4 regions of the Herbidospora sp. RD11066 genome follow, and region 4 is predicted to be linked to each of the others. Evidence: riboswitches for the same ligand, from Rfam matches in the RefSeq annotation. Region 4 holds a riboswitch; each other region holds the start of a gene.
The links. A riboswitch is a leader RNA that binds a small molecule or an ion and turns the genes downstream of it on or off. The one in region 4 is predicted to bind cobalamin.

Region 1 (4,204 bases), on a different contig from region 4:
TCTGCTCGACGTACTGGGAGAGGACCAGGATCGGCTGCCCCGGATGGTCGCGGCGGACCTGGATCGCCGCGCGGACCCCCTCGTCGCGGAAGGTCGGCGGCAGCCGGATGTCGACCACGGCGATGTCGGGCCGGTGCTCGTCGACCGCCCCGTGGAACTCCTCGGCGGTCCCGACGGTGGCGACCACCTCGTGCCCCTCGGTGTTGAGCAGCAGCGTCAGCCCCTCGGCCAGCAGAACGCTGTCCTCCACGATGATCACTCGCACGTAAGCCCCACCCGCACCGCGCCCTTCCGCCAGATGATGGAAGCCGCACCGGCTTCCCGCCCGTATGTCATGCGCAGGTCGGCCCCACCCGCTTCGCGCTCGTGCGTCACGCGCAACGCGGCCCCACCCGCTTCGCGCCCGTGCGTCATTCGCATGGCAGTTCCACTCGCAAGGTCGTCGGCCCGCCCGGCGGGCTGGTCAGGGTGGTCGTGCCGTCGAAGGCGCTGACGCGGCGGCGGATGCCGGCGAGGCCGGATCCGCCCTGTTCGTCGGCGCCGCCCTTTCCGTCGTCGCTCACTTCGGCCACGAGCCTGCCTTCCGTACGTTGGACGCCCACCCTCGCCCGGGTCGCCGCGCTGTGCCGGGCCACGTTCGTCAGGGCTTCGGCGATCACGAAGTAGGCCGCGGCCTCGACCGCCGCAGGGAGGCGCCCCACGTCGGCCGTCTCGACCTCGACCGGCACCGGCGACCGCCCGGCCAGCGCCGCGACCGCGCCGGGCAGGCCGCGGTCGGCCAGGATCGGCGGGTACATGCCGCGGATGATGCCGCGCAGCTCGGTCATCGTCTCTTCGGTGCTCAGCCGGGCCTCGGTGATGAGCGCGGCGGCCTTGCCGGGGTCGTCGGCCAGCACCCGTTCGGCGATGCCGAGCCGCATGGCGATGGAGACCAGCCGGGCCTGGGCGCCGTCGTGGAGGTCGCGTTCGATGCGGCGCAGTTCGTGGCCGTGGGCGTCGAGCGCCTCGGTGACCCGTTCGGCCAGGCGTACGTGCCGGGGCGCCAGGATCGCCTTGGCCAGCCGGAACAGCCCGTCGGCGAGCCTCGGCACCACCCGGAACCCGACCGCCCCGACCAGCCCGAGGAACACCGGCACGGTGATCACCACCCGCGCCCACGAGTCGAGCGCCCACGGCAGGTAGATGGCGTGTTCGGGCAGCGGCGCCCACCACCAGATCGGGATCGACAGCCCCCAGCCGAGCGCGCCCCACAGCCCGATCGCCAGGATCCCGCCGATCGTCCCGGTGAAGGAGTGGACGACGAAGAACCCGAGGTCCCGCCAGGTCTGCGGGTCACCCGTGACGGCGCGCACCCGCGCTAGGGGACCTCCCTGGACGGGCCGGTAGGACGCCGTCACCCGCTCCCCGAGCCACGCCGCCGCGTTCCGCCGGGCCAGCGACGCGACCGCTCGGTTGAACCGGATCGAGTACGGCAGCAGCAGCAACCCGAGATAGGTCGCCGACAGGATCATCGTGATCACGGTGCCGAGGAGGGCGAAGAAGCCCAGGGGGACCAGCAGCAGATCGAGCACCAGCCGCCCGGTCGCCCTGACGGCCCGCCACACCATGGGGTCAGCCTAGCCTCACGTCCGGGTCAAAATCGCTGTTGGTACGGTATGGGCGCGTGACGCCGCAGCGAAGTCCGGTGTGAACCCGGCGCTGTTCCCGCAACTGTGAACCCTCCTCCCCGGAGGGCAGCCAGGTCGCCTGTGTCGTCGCCGACGCCATCCGCCCTCGTGGAAAGGGTGATCCGTCCCCGGGTCTCTCGTTCCGGCAACCCCCTTCGGAGGAACCTCGTGAGGCCCTTGCGTACGGCTCTCGCGGGTGTGTTGCTGGGTGTCACCCTGCTGTCCGGTTGCAGCAGTGCCGACACCGCGACCCCCGCTTCTCCCGCCGCTCAGAGCAGCGGCCCCTTCCCGGTGACCGTGCAGGCCGCCAACGGCGCCGTCACGATCGCGGAAAGGCCGCAACGGGTCGTGTCGCTGTCGCCCACGGCCACCGAGTCGCTGTTCGCGATCGGCGCCGGGCCGCAGGTCGTCGCGGTCGACGACCAGTCGAACTTCCCGCCCGAGGCGCCCAAGACCGCCCTGTCGGGCTTCAAGCCCAACGTCGAGGCCATCACCGCCGAGCAGCCCGACCTGGTGATCGTCTCCAACGACCTCGAAGGCGTCGTGGCCGGGCTTGGCAAGGTCGGCGTGCCGGTACTGGTCCTGTCGGCCGCCACCAAGATCGACGACGCGTACACGGAGATCGAGAACCTCGGCACCGCCACCGGCAACCGCGCCAAGGCCGACGAGGTCGTGACGGGGATGAAGCAGAAGCTCGCCGACCTGGCCGCCGCCGCTCCCCAGGCGAAACTGACGTACTACCACGAGCTCGACGTCACTCCGTATGCCGCGACCTCGACCACCTTCATCGGCCAGATCTACGCCCTGTTCGGCCTGGTCAACATCGCCGACGAGGCCCCCGACGCGGCCGGTGGCTACCCCAAACTGTCGGCCGAGTTCGTCGCCAAGGCCGACCCTGATTTGATCTTCCTGGCCGACGTGAAGTGCTGCCAGCAGAACGCCGAAGCCCTCGCGAAGCGCCCCGGCTGGGGCGGCCTGAAGGCCGTCAAGAACGGCGACGTGGTCGAACTCGACGACGACATCGCCTCCCGCTGGGGCCCCCGCGTCGTAGACCTGGCCGAGGCCATCGGCGCCGGGGTGGCCAAGGCCGCCGGCTGATGCCCGACCGCCTCCCATTCCGCTCGGCCGTTTGGCACGGAGCCCTTGCCAGCGCGCGAACGCCGACCGACAGCCGCATGAGGCCTGGCCAAGAGCACGGGCCGATGCCCAAACGCCCCTTTCCGCGCCTCGCCGCCCCAAGGCCTTCCGGCAGAACGCCACGACCGAGCCCGTTCAGCGCGCGACCGCCGACCGACAGCCGCATGAGGCCGGGACGAAACCACGGGCGGCCCCAAAGCCACGACGGAGTGGCTGCATGTCCAAGCACGCGATGCCGGGAACGAGTTGGTTCACACCGAAACGCGGGGGGCTGGGGCGGGGCTGGTCCACGTGCAAGCTCGGGGTGCTGGGGCGGGGCTGGTTCACGTCCGAGCTGGGGGTGCTGGGGCGGGGCTGGTTCACGTGTGAGTTCAGGGTGCTGGGTCCGAGCGGGTTCACGCTCAGGCGCGGAGCCGTCGCCGCTGTGCGGTGATCGTGCCGGTTCGGGTCAGGACTTGCCGCAATCGCGTCGTTCGCGAGCCGGTTCAGGTCAAGCACGCCGGTCGATGACCGTGCTGCGCTCCGGTCAGGCCGCAGGCTGATGTCTCGAAATTTCTGGATCGGGGCGGCTGCCGTGGTCCTGGTCGCCTGTATGGCCGCGGGTCTCATGGTCGGTGCCGCCGGGCTGCCCCTGAAGGGGGTGGTGCTGGCGCTGGTCGATCGGCTGCCGTTCGTGGATGTCGCCTCCGGGCTCACCCCGTTGGAGAACGGGGTGCTGTTCGAGTTGCGGTTGCCCCGGGTGCTGCTCGGGGCGATGGTCGGTGGGCTGCTGGCGGTCGCGGGCGCCGGGTACCAGGGCGTGTTCCGCAATCCGCTGGCCGATCCCTATCTGCTCGGCGCCGCCGCCGGAGCCGGGCTGACCGTCACGCTGGTCATCGTGGTCGCGGGCGACGGGGTCGGGGTGCCGCTCGCGGCGTTCTGCGGGGCGGTCGGCGGGGTGCTGCTGGCTTACGGGCTCGGGCATACCGCCACGAGAGGTGGCGGGACCGCCACGCTCGTGCTCGCCGGAGTCGCGGTGACCTCGTTCCTCACCGCCATCCAGACCTTCCTCCAGCAGCTCAAGGTCGAGGAGCTCCAGCGCGTCTACGCCTGGATCCTCGGCGACGTCGGCGGCGGGTGGGATCAGGTGGTCAGGTGTGCGCCCTACGCCGCCGTTGCCGCTGCGATCCTGCTGGTGCACGGGCGGCTGCTCGACGTGCTGTCGGTCGGTGACGACGAGGCCTCCGCGCTGGGGGTGCGGGCCGGGCGGGTGCGGCTGGTCGTGCTGGTCGCGGCCTCGCTGGCCACCGCCGCCGCCGTGTCGGCCGGAGGGCTGATCGGGTTCGTCGGGGTGGTGGTGCCGCACGCGGTCAGGCGCCTGGCCGGGGGGTCGTACCGGGTGGTGCTGCCGCTGTCGCTGC
Region 2 (4,204 bases), on a different contig from region 4:
GGAACTCGCCGCTCAGGGTCTCGCGCTTGAACAGGTTGGAGACCTGGGGTTCGACGCACTCGTAGCAGCCCGCGATGGAGGCGATGGTCGCGGTGGGGGCGATGGCGATCAGCAGCGAGTTGCGCAGGCCGTGCTCGGCGATCTTCGCGCGGAGCGCGGTCCACTCGGGGCTGAGGCCGTGCAGGTCGGGCTGGAGTTTTCCGCGCGCGGCCCAGGTCTCCCGGTACGCCGGGTGCGGGCCGTGCTCGGCCGCGAGGTCGGCCGAGGTGTCGAGGGCGGCGAGGTAGATCTCCTCGGAGATCTTCGTGCTGAGCTCGCGGGCCTCAAGGGAGTCGAAGGGGAGCTTCAGGGCGAAGAAGACGTCCTGGAGGCCCATCAGGCCGAGGCCGACCGGGCGCCAGCGGGGGTTGCTCGCCGCGGCCTGCTGGGTCGGGTAGTAGTTGATGTCGATCACGCGGTCGAGGAAGACGACCGCCGTTCTCACGGTCCGGCGCAGCTTGGCCCAGTCGATGCCGCCGTCGGCCAGGTGGGCGGCCAGGTTGACGGAGCCCAGGTTGCAGACCGCGGTCTCCTCGTCGTTGGAGACCTCGATGATCTCGGTGCACAGGTTCGACAGGTGCACCACGTTCTGCGGCTCGGCGGCCTGGTTGCAGGTGCGGTTGGAGACGTCCTTGAAGGTCATCCAGCCGTTGCCGGTCTGGGCCAGGGTGCGCATCATCTTGGCGTACAGGTCGCGGGCGCGGATCTGGCGGACCGCGCGGCCGTCGGCCTCGGCCTTCCGGTAGACCTCGTCGAAGGCGTCGCCCCACAGGTCGGGCAGTTCGGGCAGGTCGTTGGGGTCGAACAGCGACCACGTCTGGTCGGCCTCGACGCGGCGCATGAACTCGTCGGGGATCCAGTTGGCCAGGTTGAGGTTGTGGGTGCGGCGGGCGTCCTCGCCGGTGTTGTCCTTGAGCTCCAGGAACTCCTCGACGTCGGGGTGCCAGGGCTCCAGGTAGACGCACGCGGCGCCCTTGCGGCGGCCGCCCTGGTTCACCGCCGCCACCGAGGCGTCGAGGGTGCGCAGGAACGGGACGATCCCGTTCGAGTGGCCGTTGGTGCCCTTGATCAGGGCGCCCCTCGACCGGACCCGCGACCAGGAGATGCCGATGCCGCCGGCGAACTTCGACAGGTGGGCGACCTGGGCGTACCGGTCGTAGATCGAGCCGAGTTCGTCGCGGGGAGAGTCGACCAGGTAGCACGACGACATCTGGGTGTGCCCGGTGCCCGAGTTGAACAGCGTCGGCGAGCTGGGCAGATAGGCCAGCGACGACATCAGGCGGTAGAGCTCGACCGCTTCCTCGGGGGTCTGGGCGAGGCCGCAGGCGACCCGGAGGAGCCAGAACTGGGGGGTCTCGACGGGCAACCGCGTCTGGGGGTGGCGGAGCAGGTAGCGGTCGTACACGGTTCTGAGACCGAAGTATTCGAAGCGGTGATCGTTGGCCGGGTCGACCACGGCGTCGAGCAGGTCGGCGTGGTCGGCCACGAAGGCGGCGGTGGGGTCGCCGATCAGGCCGAGGGCGTGGCCTTCCTTGATCGACTGGCTGAACGTGTCGGCGTCCACCTCTTTGGTGATGTACGCCGCCAGCAACCGTGCGGCCAGCCGGGAGTACTGCGGCTCCTCGCCGATCATCTCGGCGGCGGTCTGGATCGACAGACGGTCGAGTTCGGCGGTGGTGGCGCCGTCGTACAGGCCGCTGATGGTCCTGGTGGCGACCCGGAGCGGCTCGACGTCGGCGAGCCCGCCGGAACAGCCTTCGACCGCACGCACGATCCTGGTCACGTCGACCGGTTCGAGTGATCCGTCGCGCTTCTTGATGCGCATTCCCGCGCTCGTCCTCTCCTCGCGAACACACCGAGGCGCGCGGGCACGAGGGCACCGGGCGGGGCCGTCCCACGCGGCCTCGGTCCAAAGCGGTTGGCAGGTCTTCGGACTCGCGGGCGTGCTCTGTACGAGCGCCTACCGGCCGTCGCTTCCCAGACCCTCGAAGGATCCAGTGCTCGATGACGGCTTTCGTTCCCACTCACCGCTGCGGGGCAGTCCCGGATTCGCACCGGGTTCCCTCTTGCGACGCCCCACCTGGCCGGTGAGGCGAACCAACGCGTGGGACACCATATATGGGATCGATCTCAGCTGCCACATCAACATCTGGTGCCCGATTGTGCTAGTAGTGACCCCGCCCGAGGGCTCCTGGACGGGTGTGCGCAGGATGGGATGATGGAGTCCGAACGGAAAACCTGCACCGTACGGCTGGTCGGCGGGCCCACCGCGCTGCTGGAGATCGGCGGCCTCCGACTGCTCACCGACCCCTGCTTCGACGGGCCCGGACCGATCGCCAGCGGCACCCGCACCCTCATCAAGACCGCCGGTCCCGCCGTCTCACTGGAGGAACTGGGCGATCTCGACATCGTCCTGCTCTCCCATGACCAGCACGCCGACAACCTCGACCGTTCGGGCCGGGCCCTGCTCGACGAGGTGCCCGAAGTGCTCACCACCCCCGAGGCCGCCGCACGGCTCGGCGAGGACATCACCGGGCTGACGTCCTGGGAGCACCAGACCTTCGAACGCCCCGACGGCGGCTCGTTGCGCATCACGTGGGTGCCCGCCCGGCACGGCCCACCGGGCACGGAAGATCTCACCGGGCCGGTGACGGGCTTCGTGCTGACCGCTTTCGATCTACCCGCGATCTACGTGAGCGGCGACAACGCCGACCTCGAAGCCACCAGGGAGATCACCGAGCGCCTCGGGCCGATGGACGCGGGCCTCTTCTTCGCCGGGGCCGCGCGGACCCCGCTGGTCGACGGCTTCCTGACCTTCACCGCCGAGGAGGTCGTGGAGGCGACGCTGATCATGGGCGCCGAAGTGGTGATCCCCGTCCACATGGACGGCTGGCAGCACTTCACCGAAGGCCCCGGCGACCTGTGGGACGCCTTCGAGAAGTACGAACTCGACGACCGGCTGGTGCTGCTGTCAGCCGGTGATTCCTTCAGTTTCTAGGGTCTTCACGTACGCCCCCACCGCCGCGACGACCGCCCTGCGATGGCGGGCCCGGCGCGCCTCGTCGTGGGGGGCGCCGAGGGTGCGGATGGCGGGCGGGGTGATGCTCCACGCCTGGGCCACGGCCAGGGCGATCATCAGGGCGTCCATGCCGCGCTCGGCGTCGAGGCCCAGCGCCTCGGAGACCTCCCCCGACTTGCCCAGGTGGGCGGCGAGTTCGGCCTCGGAGGCGTCGGGGTGCTCCAGGGTCTTCCACTGGGTCAGCCGCAGCAGGCCGGGATCTTCGGCGAACCGGTCGAACAGCGCCGCCGCGTAGCCCGGCAGGTCGGACGGGGTGAACGGGACGACGTCGGCCAGGACCCGCAGGCGGGCGTCGAGGACGGCGTCGAACAGGGCGTCCTTCGACCCGAAGTAGGCGTAGATGGCCTGCTTGTTGGCCTCCGCCGCCTTGGCGATGCGGTCGACCCGGGCGCCGGCCAGACCGCGTTCGACGAACTCGTCGTAGGCGGCGTCGAGCAGGCGGGCACGGGTCGCGGCGGAGTCGTAGGCCATCACACCTGGATTCTAAACCAACCGGTTGGATTCTATGGTTAACTAAACCATCTGGTTGGTTTAATCCATCGAAGGGATCGATCATGCGCGCAGTGGTGACCGGCGGGGCTTCCGGCATCGGATACGAGACCGCGCTCGGCCTGGCCCGCGCCGGGGCCGAGGTGACCCTCGCGGTCCGGAATCCGGAGAGCGGTCTCGTCGCCGCCGAGCGGATTCGCGAGGCGACCGGGCGGAAGGTGGCGGTCGGGCGGCTCGACCTGGCCGATCTCGGGTCGGTGCGTTCCTTCGCGGACGCCTGGGACGGGCCGCTCGACGTCCTGGTGAACAACGCGGGGATCATGGCGCTGCCGGAGCTCACGCGTACCGGCGACGGGTGGGAGTTGCAGTTCGCCACCAACCACGTCGGGCACGCCGCGCTGGCCATCGGCCTGCGGCCCTCGATCCCCGACGGGGGCAGGATCGTGGTGGTCGCCTCGGCCGCCCACCTGATGTCTCCGGTGCACTTCGACGACGTCCACTTCGAGCGGCGGGCCTACGACCCGTGGCAGGCCTACGCGCAGTCGAAGACGGCCAACGTGCTGTTCGCGGTGGGGGCGGCGCGGCGGTGGCCCGGAC
Region 3 (4,204 bases), on a different contig from region 4:
TTCACGGTCACCAGTTCGGGGTCGCCGGGGCCGAGGCCCACGCCGTAGAGCGTTCCGGTCATCATTCCTCGTCACTGGCGATGGCGTTGAGCGCCGCCGCCGTCATCGCGCTGCCGCCACGGCGACCGCGAACCACCAGAAACTCCAGGTCAGAGGCGGCCAGCGCGTCTTTCGACTCGGCCGCGCCGATGAACCCCACCGGGATCCCGATCACCGCCGCCGGTCGCGGCGCCCCCTCGGCGACCATCTCCAGCAGCCGGAACAGCGCCGTCGGCGCGTTCCCGACCGCCACCACCGCGCCGCCCATCCGCTCGCGCCACAGCTCCAGCGCCGCCGCGCTGCGGGTCGTCCCGAGCTCCGCCGCCAGCGCCGGAACGCGCGGGTCCGCGAGGGTGCACAGAACCTCGTTCTTGTACGGCAACCGCTTCCGCGTCACCCCCGCCGCGACCATGTTGGCGTCGCAGAGGATCGGCGCGCCCGCGTCCAGCGCCTTCCTGGCCGCCGCGACGACCCCGTCCGACCAGGCCATGTCGCCGGGCAGGTCGGTCATGCCGCAGGCGTGGATCATGCGGACCGCGACCCGCGCCACGTCGGGCGGCAGGGCCGACAGGTCGGCCTCGGCGCGGATGGTGGCGAAGGACTGGCGGTAGATCTCGGCGCCGTCCTTGATGTAGGTCACGATGCGCTCCGCTGGTAGCCGGACGGGGTGGCGATCAGGTCGGTGACCTCGCCCCTGGGCCGCCCGCACCTGCGCGCGCAGCCGGACCAGTGGACGGGCACGCCGATGGGCCGGGCGTCCGCCTGCACGTCGCTCAGCGACTTCGCGCAGCCGGGCGAGCCGGTGCAGGCGGTGACGTGGAGCCAGGGGCTGCCGGGGTCGGTGATCAGCCCCTCGGGCAGGCGGGTGCCCGCGGGGACGAGCAGGGTGCGCCAGGGCGTGATCCGCAGCCACTCGGCCTCGGCCAGCACCAGCGCCTGGGCGGCGGTCAGGCGGCCGAGGGGGACCAGGGCGCCGGTCATCGCGCCGAAGTCGCCGACGTAGCCGCTGGTCCGGGGTTCGGGGAAGGTCGCCTTCGGTCCCGGGAAGGTGCCCTCGGGGATACGCCATTCGCCCTCGGAGAGCCGGAGGAAGGTCTGCGCGACGTGGACCGCTGCGTGGATCGCCTCAGTGGGCGGTAGCCGTAAAGAAAGATCGGTGGTTCCGGCGAAGACGGCGAAGTGCTCACCGCGGGACATCAGCACCACGTCGGCGCCGAGACCCGCCACATCCCCGGAGCCGTCGTCGACCGCGAACAGGAACCGCCCGGACAGATCGGCCAGTTCCGGTACGGCGCAGATCGCCTCGTCGAGACCCTTCACCAGCGCGCGGAAAGCGGCGGAACCGGACAGCGGCGAGGCGACGATGTTGCGCACCCGCTCGTGGGAGGCCGACGGCAGCAGCCCCGCCGCCGCGATCGCCTCGGCGAACCCGGCCGGGTCGTCGACCCCTCTGACCTGGATGTTCGCGCGCGAGGTCAGCTCCAGCACGCCCCCGCCGGCGGTCGCGAGGACCGCGAGCTGCGCCCCGGTCAGGTCGCCTCCGGGCAGCCGGACCCGGGCCAGCGGCCCGTCCGCCGCCTGATGGACCTGGAGCGCGCCGGGACAGGCGTCGCGCGAGGAATGTCCGGTAATGGCCACGTCGAGGATGGTAAAGCCCCCCGTGGGTCTTGCAAGCCGGGGGAGTCCCGTAGTCTCATCGGGCGACGGCACAAACGAGGAAGCCGGTGTGAATCCGGCGCGGTCCCGCCACTGTCACCGGGGAGCGAACCCCACCAACGGCCACTGTCACAGGGAAGGCCGGGGTGAGCCCTGATCCGGGAGCCAGGAGACTCGGCCGTCACCTGAACACACGACCCGGGGCGCGGACCCCGAGGGAGGGCTCGCCATGATCGTTTTGCTGTCCACATCGGACACCGACCTCCTGAGCGCCCGCGCGAGCGGCGCCCCCTACCGGTTGGCGAACCCCTCCCGAACCCCCGACCCGACGTCGTTACTCGACGACGCCGACGTGATCGTGGTCCGGTTGCTGGGCGGCCGCCGCGCCTACGAAGAGGGCCTGGACATCCTCCTGGCCGGCGGGAAGCCGGTTGTGGTGCTGGGCGGCGAACAGGCCCCCGACGCGGAGTTGATGGAGCTCTCGACGGTCCCGAGCGGCGTGTGCGCCGAGGCCCACGCCTACCTGGCCCACGGCGGCCCCGCCAACCTGACCGAACTGCACAACTTCCTCAGCGACACCCTGCTCCTGACCGGAAACGGCTTCGCCCCTCCGGCCGCACTGCCGTCGTGGGGCCTTGGCGAGACTGCCGGCCTCAGCGTCACCCCTCCCCATGCATTGCCCGAAATTTCGGCAGATCCGGGTGTTCGGCCCGATCCCGAAAGCCACGTGGCGGAGCCGAGCACGGCGGCAGAAACACGGACAGGGCAAACTGCGGAAGCAGCGGCAAAGGTTGGCGCGCAGGGTGCGGGGGGTCCGGACAGCGCTGCGCGCAGTCCGGAAATTTCAGGACAACCGGTGGTTGGGATCCTCTACTACCGCGCCCATCACGTCGCCGGCAACACCTCTTTCATCCGGACTTTGTCCGAAGCGATTGTCCAAGCCGGTGGACGTCCCCTGCCCGTCTACTGCGCCTCGCTGCGCACCGCCGAGGCCGGGCTGATCGAGACGCTGAGCGAGTGTGACGCGCTGATCGTCACCGTGCTGGCGGCGGGGGGTACCCGGCCCGCGACCGCGCAGGCGGGCGGCGAGGACGAGGCGTGGGACGTCGGCGCGCTGGCCGATCTCGACATCCCGATCCTCCAGGGGCTCTGCCTGACCACCGACCGCGCCACCTGGGAGGCCGCCGACGACGGGCTGTCCCCGCTGGACGCGGCCTCGCAGATCGCCATCCCCGAGTTCGACGGCCGGATCATCACGGTCCCGTTCTCGTTCAAGGAGATCGACCCCGACGGCCTCACCGTCTACGCCGCCGACCCCGAGCGCGCCGCCCGGGTGGCGGGAGTGGCGGTCCGGCACGCCCGGCTGCGCCACATCCCCGTCGAAGAGCGCCGCGTGGCGATCATGCTGTCGGCCTACCCGACCAAGCACTCCCGCATCGGCAACGCCGTCGGCCTGGACACCCCGCGCAGCGTGGTCCGGCTGCTGCGGGCCATGGGCGAGGCCGGGTACAAGATCGGCGACTTCCCCGGCGTGGCCGCCCAGGACGGCGACGCCCTCATCCACGCCCTGATCGCCGCGGGCGGCCAGGACCCCGACTGGCTCACCGACGAGCAACTCGCCGGCAACCCGGTCCGCATCCACAAGGACGTCTACCGGCGGCACTTCGACGGCCTGCCCGCCGACCTCCGCGAGGCGATGGAGCGGCACTGGGGCCCCGCCCCGGGAGAGCTGTTCGTCGACGGCGACGACATCGTGCTCGCCGCCCTCCAGGACGAGAACGTCGTCGTCATGGTCCAGCCGCCGCGCGGCTTCGGCGAGAACCCCATCGCCATCTACCACGACCCCGACCTGCCGCCCAGCCACCACTTCCTGGCCGCCTACCACTGGCTGTCGAACCGGTACGACGCCGTCGTGCACGTCGGCAAGCACGGCAACCTCGAATGGCTCCCCGGCAAGTCGGCCGGCCTGTCGGCCGCCTGCGGCCCCGACGCCGCCCTCGGCGACCTGCCGCTCATCTACCCCTTCCTCGTGAACGACCCGGGCGAGGGCACCCAGGCCAAACGCCGCGCCCACGCCACCCTGGTCGACCACCTCGTGCCCCCGATGGCCCGCGCCGAGACCTACGGCGACATGGCCCGCCTGGAGCAGCTCCTCGACGAGCACGCCTCCATCGCCGCCATGGACCCGGCCAAGCTCCCGGCCGTCCGCGCCCAGATCTGGACGCTCATCCAGGCCGCCCGCCTCGACCACGACCTCGGCCTGGACGACCGCCCCCACGACGCCGAGTTCGACGACTTCCTCCTGCACGTCGACGGCTGGCTGTGCGAGGTCAAGGACGTCCAGATCCGCGACGGCCTGCACGTCCTCGGCCAGGTCCCTTCTGGCGAAGCGAGAATCGACCTGGTCCTCGCGATCCTGCGGGCCAAGCAGATGTGGGCCGGCGACCAGGCGCTCCCCGGCCTGCGCGAGGCCCTGGGCCTGACCGAACACGGCGACGCCCGCGCCGAC
Region 4 (4,204 bases):
TCGACGTGCTCCTCGAACGGCGCCGGACCACCCGGCCGCCGCTGCTCGCCGACACGCTCGACCCACCCGCGCCGGAGGAGGAGGCCCCGGTCGCCGTCGGCGCCGAGACGCGTTAGAGGAGCTCCCACCTCGGGCCGTCGCCCGCGTCCTGAACGGTCACACCGGCGGTCGCGAGCGCCCGCCTGAGCTCGTCGGCCGCCCGGTAGTCGCCCCTCGCGCGGAGTTCGGCGCGGAGGGCGACGACGGCCGCGACGACGCGGTCTGTGTGCCCCGCCGACGCGCCGAGCTTGGCGATCATCAGCCGGAGGGCGTCGCGGGCCTGCTCGACGCCGCCCTCGTCGGCCTCGGTGTCGGCCGACCACCGGAGGATCTCCGCCTCCAGGTCGAGCACGGCCGCGGCCGCCTCCGGGCCGTCGTAGCCGGCCAGCGCCGAGGTGAAGCGGTCGGCGCAGCCGCTCATCACCTCGGCGAGCGTAACGTCGGCCGCGGTCGCCGGGGGAGCGGGCGGGGAAGCGGCGACGGCGGCGCCGTGGGCGAGGTCGCGCAGCCCGGCCAGGTCGGTGACGGTCCCGGCGGGCAGCCGGGTCTGCACGCCGTGGCGGCGGATGGTCAGGCCGCCCCGGCCGGCCACGGTCACCCGTCCGGTGCCGAGGTCGACGGTGACGGCGGTGTGTTCGTCGAGGCCGAGCACGGAGACGTCGTCGTCGAGCTCGGCCTCCATCAGGGTCAGGCGGCGCTCGCCGAGGTAGCAGTAGCGCGTGTCGTGGGTGCCGCCCTCGGTGTTGTCGTAGTGGGGGATCACGACGGCCCGCAGCCCGAGGGGACCGAGCAGGTCGAGGCCCTCCCGCCAGTGCGGGGGCGCGCCGACCTTGTAGATCTCGTACACGGGAACGGTGGCGACCCCGGCGGTGCACGCGGCGGCGGAGGCGAGCACGGTGACACCTTCGCGGGCCGCCACCCGTGACCGCAGGTCGGCGCCGAGCGGGCCCTCCGACCAGCGGTCGAGCGCGTAGGTCGGGCTGCCGGGGCCGGAGAACACCCAGTCGGCCCCCGCGACGTCGGCGCCGACGGCCACGTCGAGACCGACGCTGCGGGCGAAGTAGTCACGGGCACGGGCCGAGATGTCGGCCGCGTTCTCCTGGAACGCGTAAGGGGTGTCCAGCAGCACCGCCCGGGGCCGCCCACCCAGCGCGCGGGCCGCCGACCGGTGGACCTCGACCATGGTGGGGCTGGTCTCACCCGACCCCATCAGCACGAACAGTCCGGCCATGGTCTCCGCCTCTCGTCCACAACCTGCGATCGGTACGCTGCTGCATATCAGTTGCAACAAGTGGGAGGAAGCTCGTGGGGCTCGTACCGCTGTCAGTGGAGATCCTGGCATTGCGCGCCGACGACCTCGGCTGGCGGTACCGCCGGCTGGAGACCACGTTGCGCGACGGCGAGACCCCCGACCAGGCCGCCCGCCGCCACGCGGAGGTCGCGGCCGGCGACGCGGTCACGGTAGTGCACTCCACGAGCTGGCGCTACGAGGCACACGGGAGGCTGGTGCTGACCTACGCCGTCTGCCCCGACCCCGACCCGGCCTCTCCCGCCGACCTGCTGACCGACTACCGGCTCGCCCGCGGCGAGGCCCCCGCGACACCGACGCCGCAGGACCTTCAGGTGGAGAACGTCGCGGCGCACGCCCTGCGGCACCTGGCGCACCTGCTGCACAGCGATCCCGTGGTGGGGGAGGCGTTCGCGGCCACTCCCTCCGTCGTGCGGGGGCTGCGGCTGCTGCCCACCGAGCTGGTCGCGACATAGTCGTACAATTCGGGAAAGGCGAGCGCGGACTGAGGAAACCGGTGCGAATCCGGCGCGGTCCCGCCACTGTGACCGGTGCGTGAGCACCGGGAGCCAGAGACTCACGCGGTCGCCTCCTCACCAGCCGGGGCGGATCTCCCCGAGAGAGGCCCGTGTGAAGAGGATCACGGTATGCCGGGACTGCTGCTGCGGCAGCGCCCGCAAAGTGCCCCATCTCGACCACGACGAGCAGATCAGGTTGTTGGGCGAGGTCGCCGAGGTCCGCGTGACCGACTGCCTCGACGTGTGCGACCAGGCCAACGTCGTCGTCGTGCAGCCGACGCCGGAGGGCCGCGCCGCCGGAGGGCGGCCGGTGTGGCTCGCCTTCGTCAACGACGAGAACGCGACCGCCGACATCGCGGCGTGGATCAGCGCGGGCGGCCCGGGTCTGGTGCCGTTACCCGCGATCCTCGAACTCCACCGGTTCCGGCCGCCCCGCCGCCGGCCGTAGGGTGGGAGCGCAGTCGGTTCGCCCTGTCAGCCAGGCGGGGAGTCGCAAGAGGGAACCCGGTGTGAATCCGGGACTGCCCCGCAGCGGTGAGTGGGAACGACCGCCGTCAACCAGCACTCGGCCTTGGGGCCGGGGAAGCGACGGCCAGTAGGAACGAGCACGACGCCCACGAGTCCGAAGACCTGCCACTGCCCGCGCGCGGCCGCGCGCGGAAACGTCGATGGCCTCGAGGGCGGGCCGGCGCAGCGGGCGGGCGTGGTTCCGTGCCGTGGCCGTGCCTTCGTTCGAGTGCGATCGGATGTCTTCCGTGACTCGCGAAGGAGAGTTTCGTGACACTCGCCACCGTCTACGGCTACCCACGACAGGGCGCCGACCGGGAACTCAAGAAGGCCGTCGAGGGCTACTGGGCCGGTCGTCTCAGCGCCGGCGACCTGCGCGCCACCGCCGCCACCCTGCGTCGCGCCAACTGGCGCGACATGGTGGAATCGGGTCTGGCCGAGGTTCCCACCGGTGATTTCTCCCTGTACGACCATGTGCTCGACACCACCGTCATGGTCGGCGCCATCCCCGACAGGCACCGCGCCGCCGTGGCGGCCGACGCGCTCGACGGCTACTTCGCCATGGCGCGGGGAACGCAGGACGTCGCGCCGCTGGAGATGACCAAGTGGTTCGACACCAACTATCAGTAGTTGGTGCACAAAGGCAACAAGGACTTCGAGGGCCAGAGACTAGGCACCGAGCGGTCCAGGTTAGGCGTTTGTGTCGTTGACCAGCACCACTACATGAACCTCGGGCAGTCTTCCCGTTTGGCGAGATGTCTGCAAGATCGGTAGGGAGCACACGGCCGCGAGGATTTTCACTACAGGGTCAAGGCGGCCCGCCTGCGGCGTGCCGCGCGCTTGGCGGTCGCGGTCCGCGCTGCGGCTCTTCGGCCGGTCACGGACCGCGCCGCCGCGCAAATCATGTTCGGGGCCATACTGACGTGACATCGGTACGTCACCTGTTCACGAGAACAAGTCCATCAAACCCAATGGTCAAATTAGGGCCAGGGGATCCAATCGGCGATTTTATTGGTAGCAATTCCAACCAAAATTACCCCGACGAGGCCAGCGAGCCATTTGATTGCAGGTATTCTATATTTCTTTATCGCCCACTCAAGAAGGGCACTTCCTCGCTTGCGGGGCAGGACTTGCACAAGAGTAAAAGCGATCGAATGTTGCAGCATTCGATAACCTAACCCCAAGATCATTATAGCCGATGCAGCACTTGCGATGACGAGAAATGAACGAGAAACATTGTTTTCGGCGTTCTCTTGAATAAAAAAGGAGACGAGCATCATTGGGGCAAGGGATAGGAGTATCCAAATTGGCGCACGCCATCCACCCATTCGATCAACATAACCAATCATCATTTCCTGGAAAACTAGCTGAGTAACTCCGAGTACCTTTGCTTGGTCGTTTCCGTTGACGTTAACCAGAAGTCCAGGTATTCGCTGGCGAGCAACTACGAGTCCAGATATTCCCTGCGGGCTCGATGCTACTTCGACCCGAAGAGAGAAAATTTCCTCAAGTGTTGCACCTTCCAATCTTTGATTTAGTGAATCAATGTTTGATATCACTTCCTGCTGTCCACTGGTCCACGATATCCAGGCGCGCACGATCGATATCTGCTCGACGCCGATTGCCTGAGGCAGTGACCTGATGGCCACCATCAACTCATCGAGCGTCCCCTTCCAACATTCGATGCCCGCAGCCGCCAAGAAGCTTCCTTGGTTCATCGCAACTATGCGAGGTGTGTGGCTGTATGCGCCGCTGCTCCACTTCGCCTGCCTGGCGGTTGACACTAAAGTCCCCCCTTTTGTCCTACGGTGCCCATAATCTACGCATTTTGATTAGGTGACGTATATACATC

Region 1: linked by a shared signal. The riboswitch ahead of ACYQ78_RS01565 (ABC transporter substrate-binding protein) and the one ahead of ACYQ78_RS29410 (hypothetical protein) in region 4 are both predicted to bind cobalamin.
Region 2: linked by a shared signal. The riboswitch ahead of ACYQ78_RS14255 (ribonucleoside-diphosphate reductase subunit alpha) and the one ahead of ACYQ78_RS29410 (hypothetical protein) in region 4 are both predicted to bind cobalamin.
Region 3: linked by a shared signal. The riboswitch ahead of cobN (cobaltochelatase subunit CobN) and the one ahead of ACYQ78_RS29410 (hypothetical protein) in region 4 are both predicted to bind cobalamin.

What each region holds. Positions count from the first base shown of each region.
Region 1 is NZ_BAAGDO010000001.1:335,995-340,198, forward strand. It holds gene ACYQ78_RS01555 (response regulator transcription factor) at 1-265, opposite strand, end outside; gene ACYQ78_RS01560 (sensor histidine kinase) at 411-1,607, opposite strand; cobalamin riboswitch at 1,635-1,756, shown strand; gene ACYQ78_RS01565 (ABC transporter substrate-binding protein) at 1,836-2,765, shown strand; gene ACYQ78_RS01570 (hypothetical protein) at 3,022-3,237, shown strand; gene ACYQ78_RS01575 (FecCD family ABC transporter permease) at 3,346-4,204, shown strand, end outside.
Region 2 is NZ_BAAGDO010000003.1:589,358-593,561, forward strand. It holds gene ACYQ78_RS14255 (ribonucleoside-diphosphate reductase subunit alpha) at 1-1,864, opposite strand, end outside; cobalamin riboswitch at 1,943-2,156, opposite strand; gene ACYQ78_RS14260 (MBL fold metallo-hydrolase) at 2,258-3,037, shown strand; gene ACYQ78_RS14265 (TetR/AcrR family transcriptional regulator) at 3,011-3,589, opposite strand; gene ACYQ78_RS14270 (SDR family NAD(P)-dependent oxidoreductase) at 3,673-4,204, shown strand, end outside.
Region 3 is NZ_BAAGDO010000010.1:231,069-235,272, forward strand. It holds gene ACYQ78_RS32415 (precorrin-2 C(20)-methyltransferase) at 1-62, opposite strand, end outside; gene ACYQ78_RS32420 (precorrin-8X methylmutase) at 62-682, opposite strand; gene ACYQ78_RS32425 (hypothetical protein) at 676-1,677, opposite strand; cobalamin riboswitch at 1,727-1,892, shown strand; gene cobN (cobaltochelatase subunit CobN) at 1,925-4,204, shown strand, end outside.
Region 4 is NZ_BAAGDO010000008.1:438,517-442,720, forward strand. It holds gene ACYQ78_RS29390 (PepSY-associated TM helix domain-containing protein) at 1-116, shown strand, start outside; gene ACYQ78_RS29395 (hypothetical protein) at 113-1,270, opposite strand; gene ACYQ78_RS29400 (hypothetical protein) at 1,345-1,803, shown strand; cobalamin riboswitch at 1,784-1,926, shown strand; gene ACYQ78_RS29405 (hypothetical protein) at 1,958-2,293, shown strand; cobalamin riboswitch at 2,290-2,497, shown strand; gene ACYQ78_RS29410 (hypothetical protein) at 2,623-2,982, shown strand; gene ACYQ78_RS29415 (hypothetical protein) at 3,333-4,070, opposite strand; gene ACYQ78_RS29420 (hypothetical protein) at 4,156-4,204, opposite strand, start outside.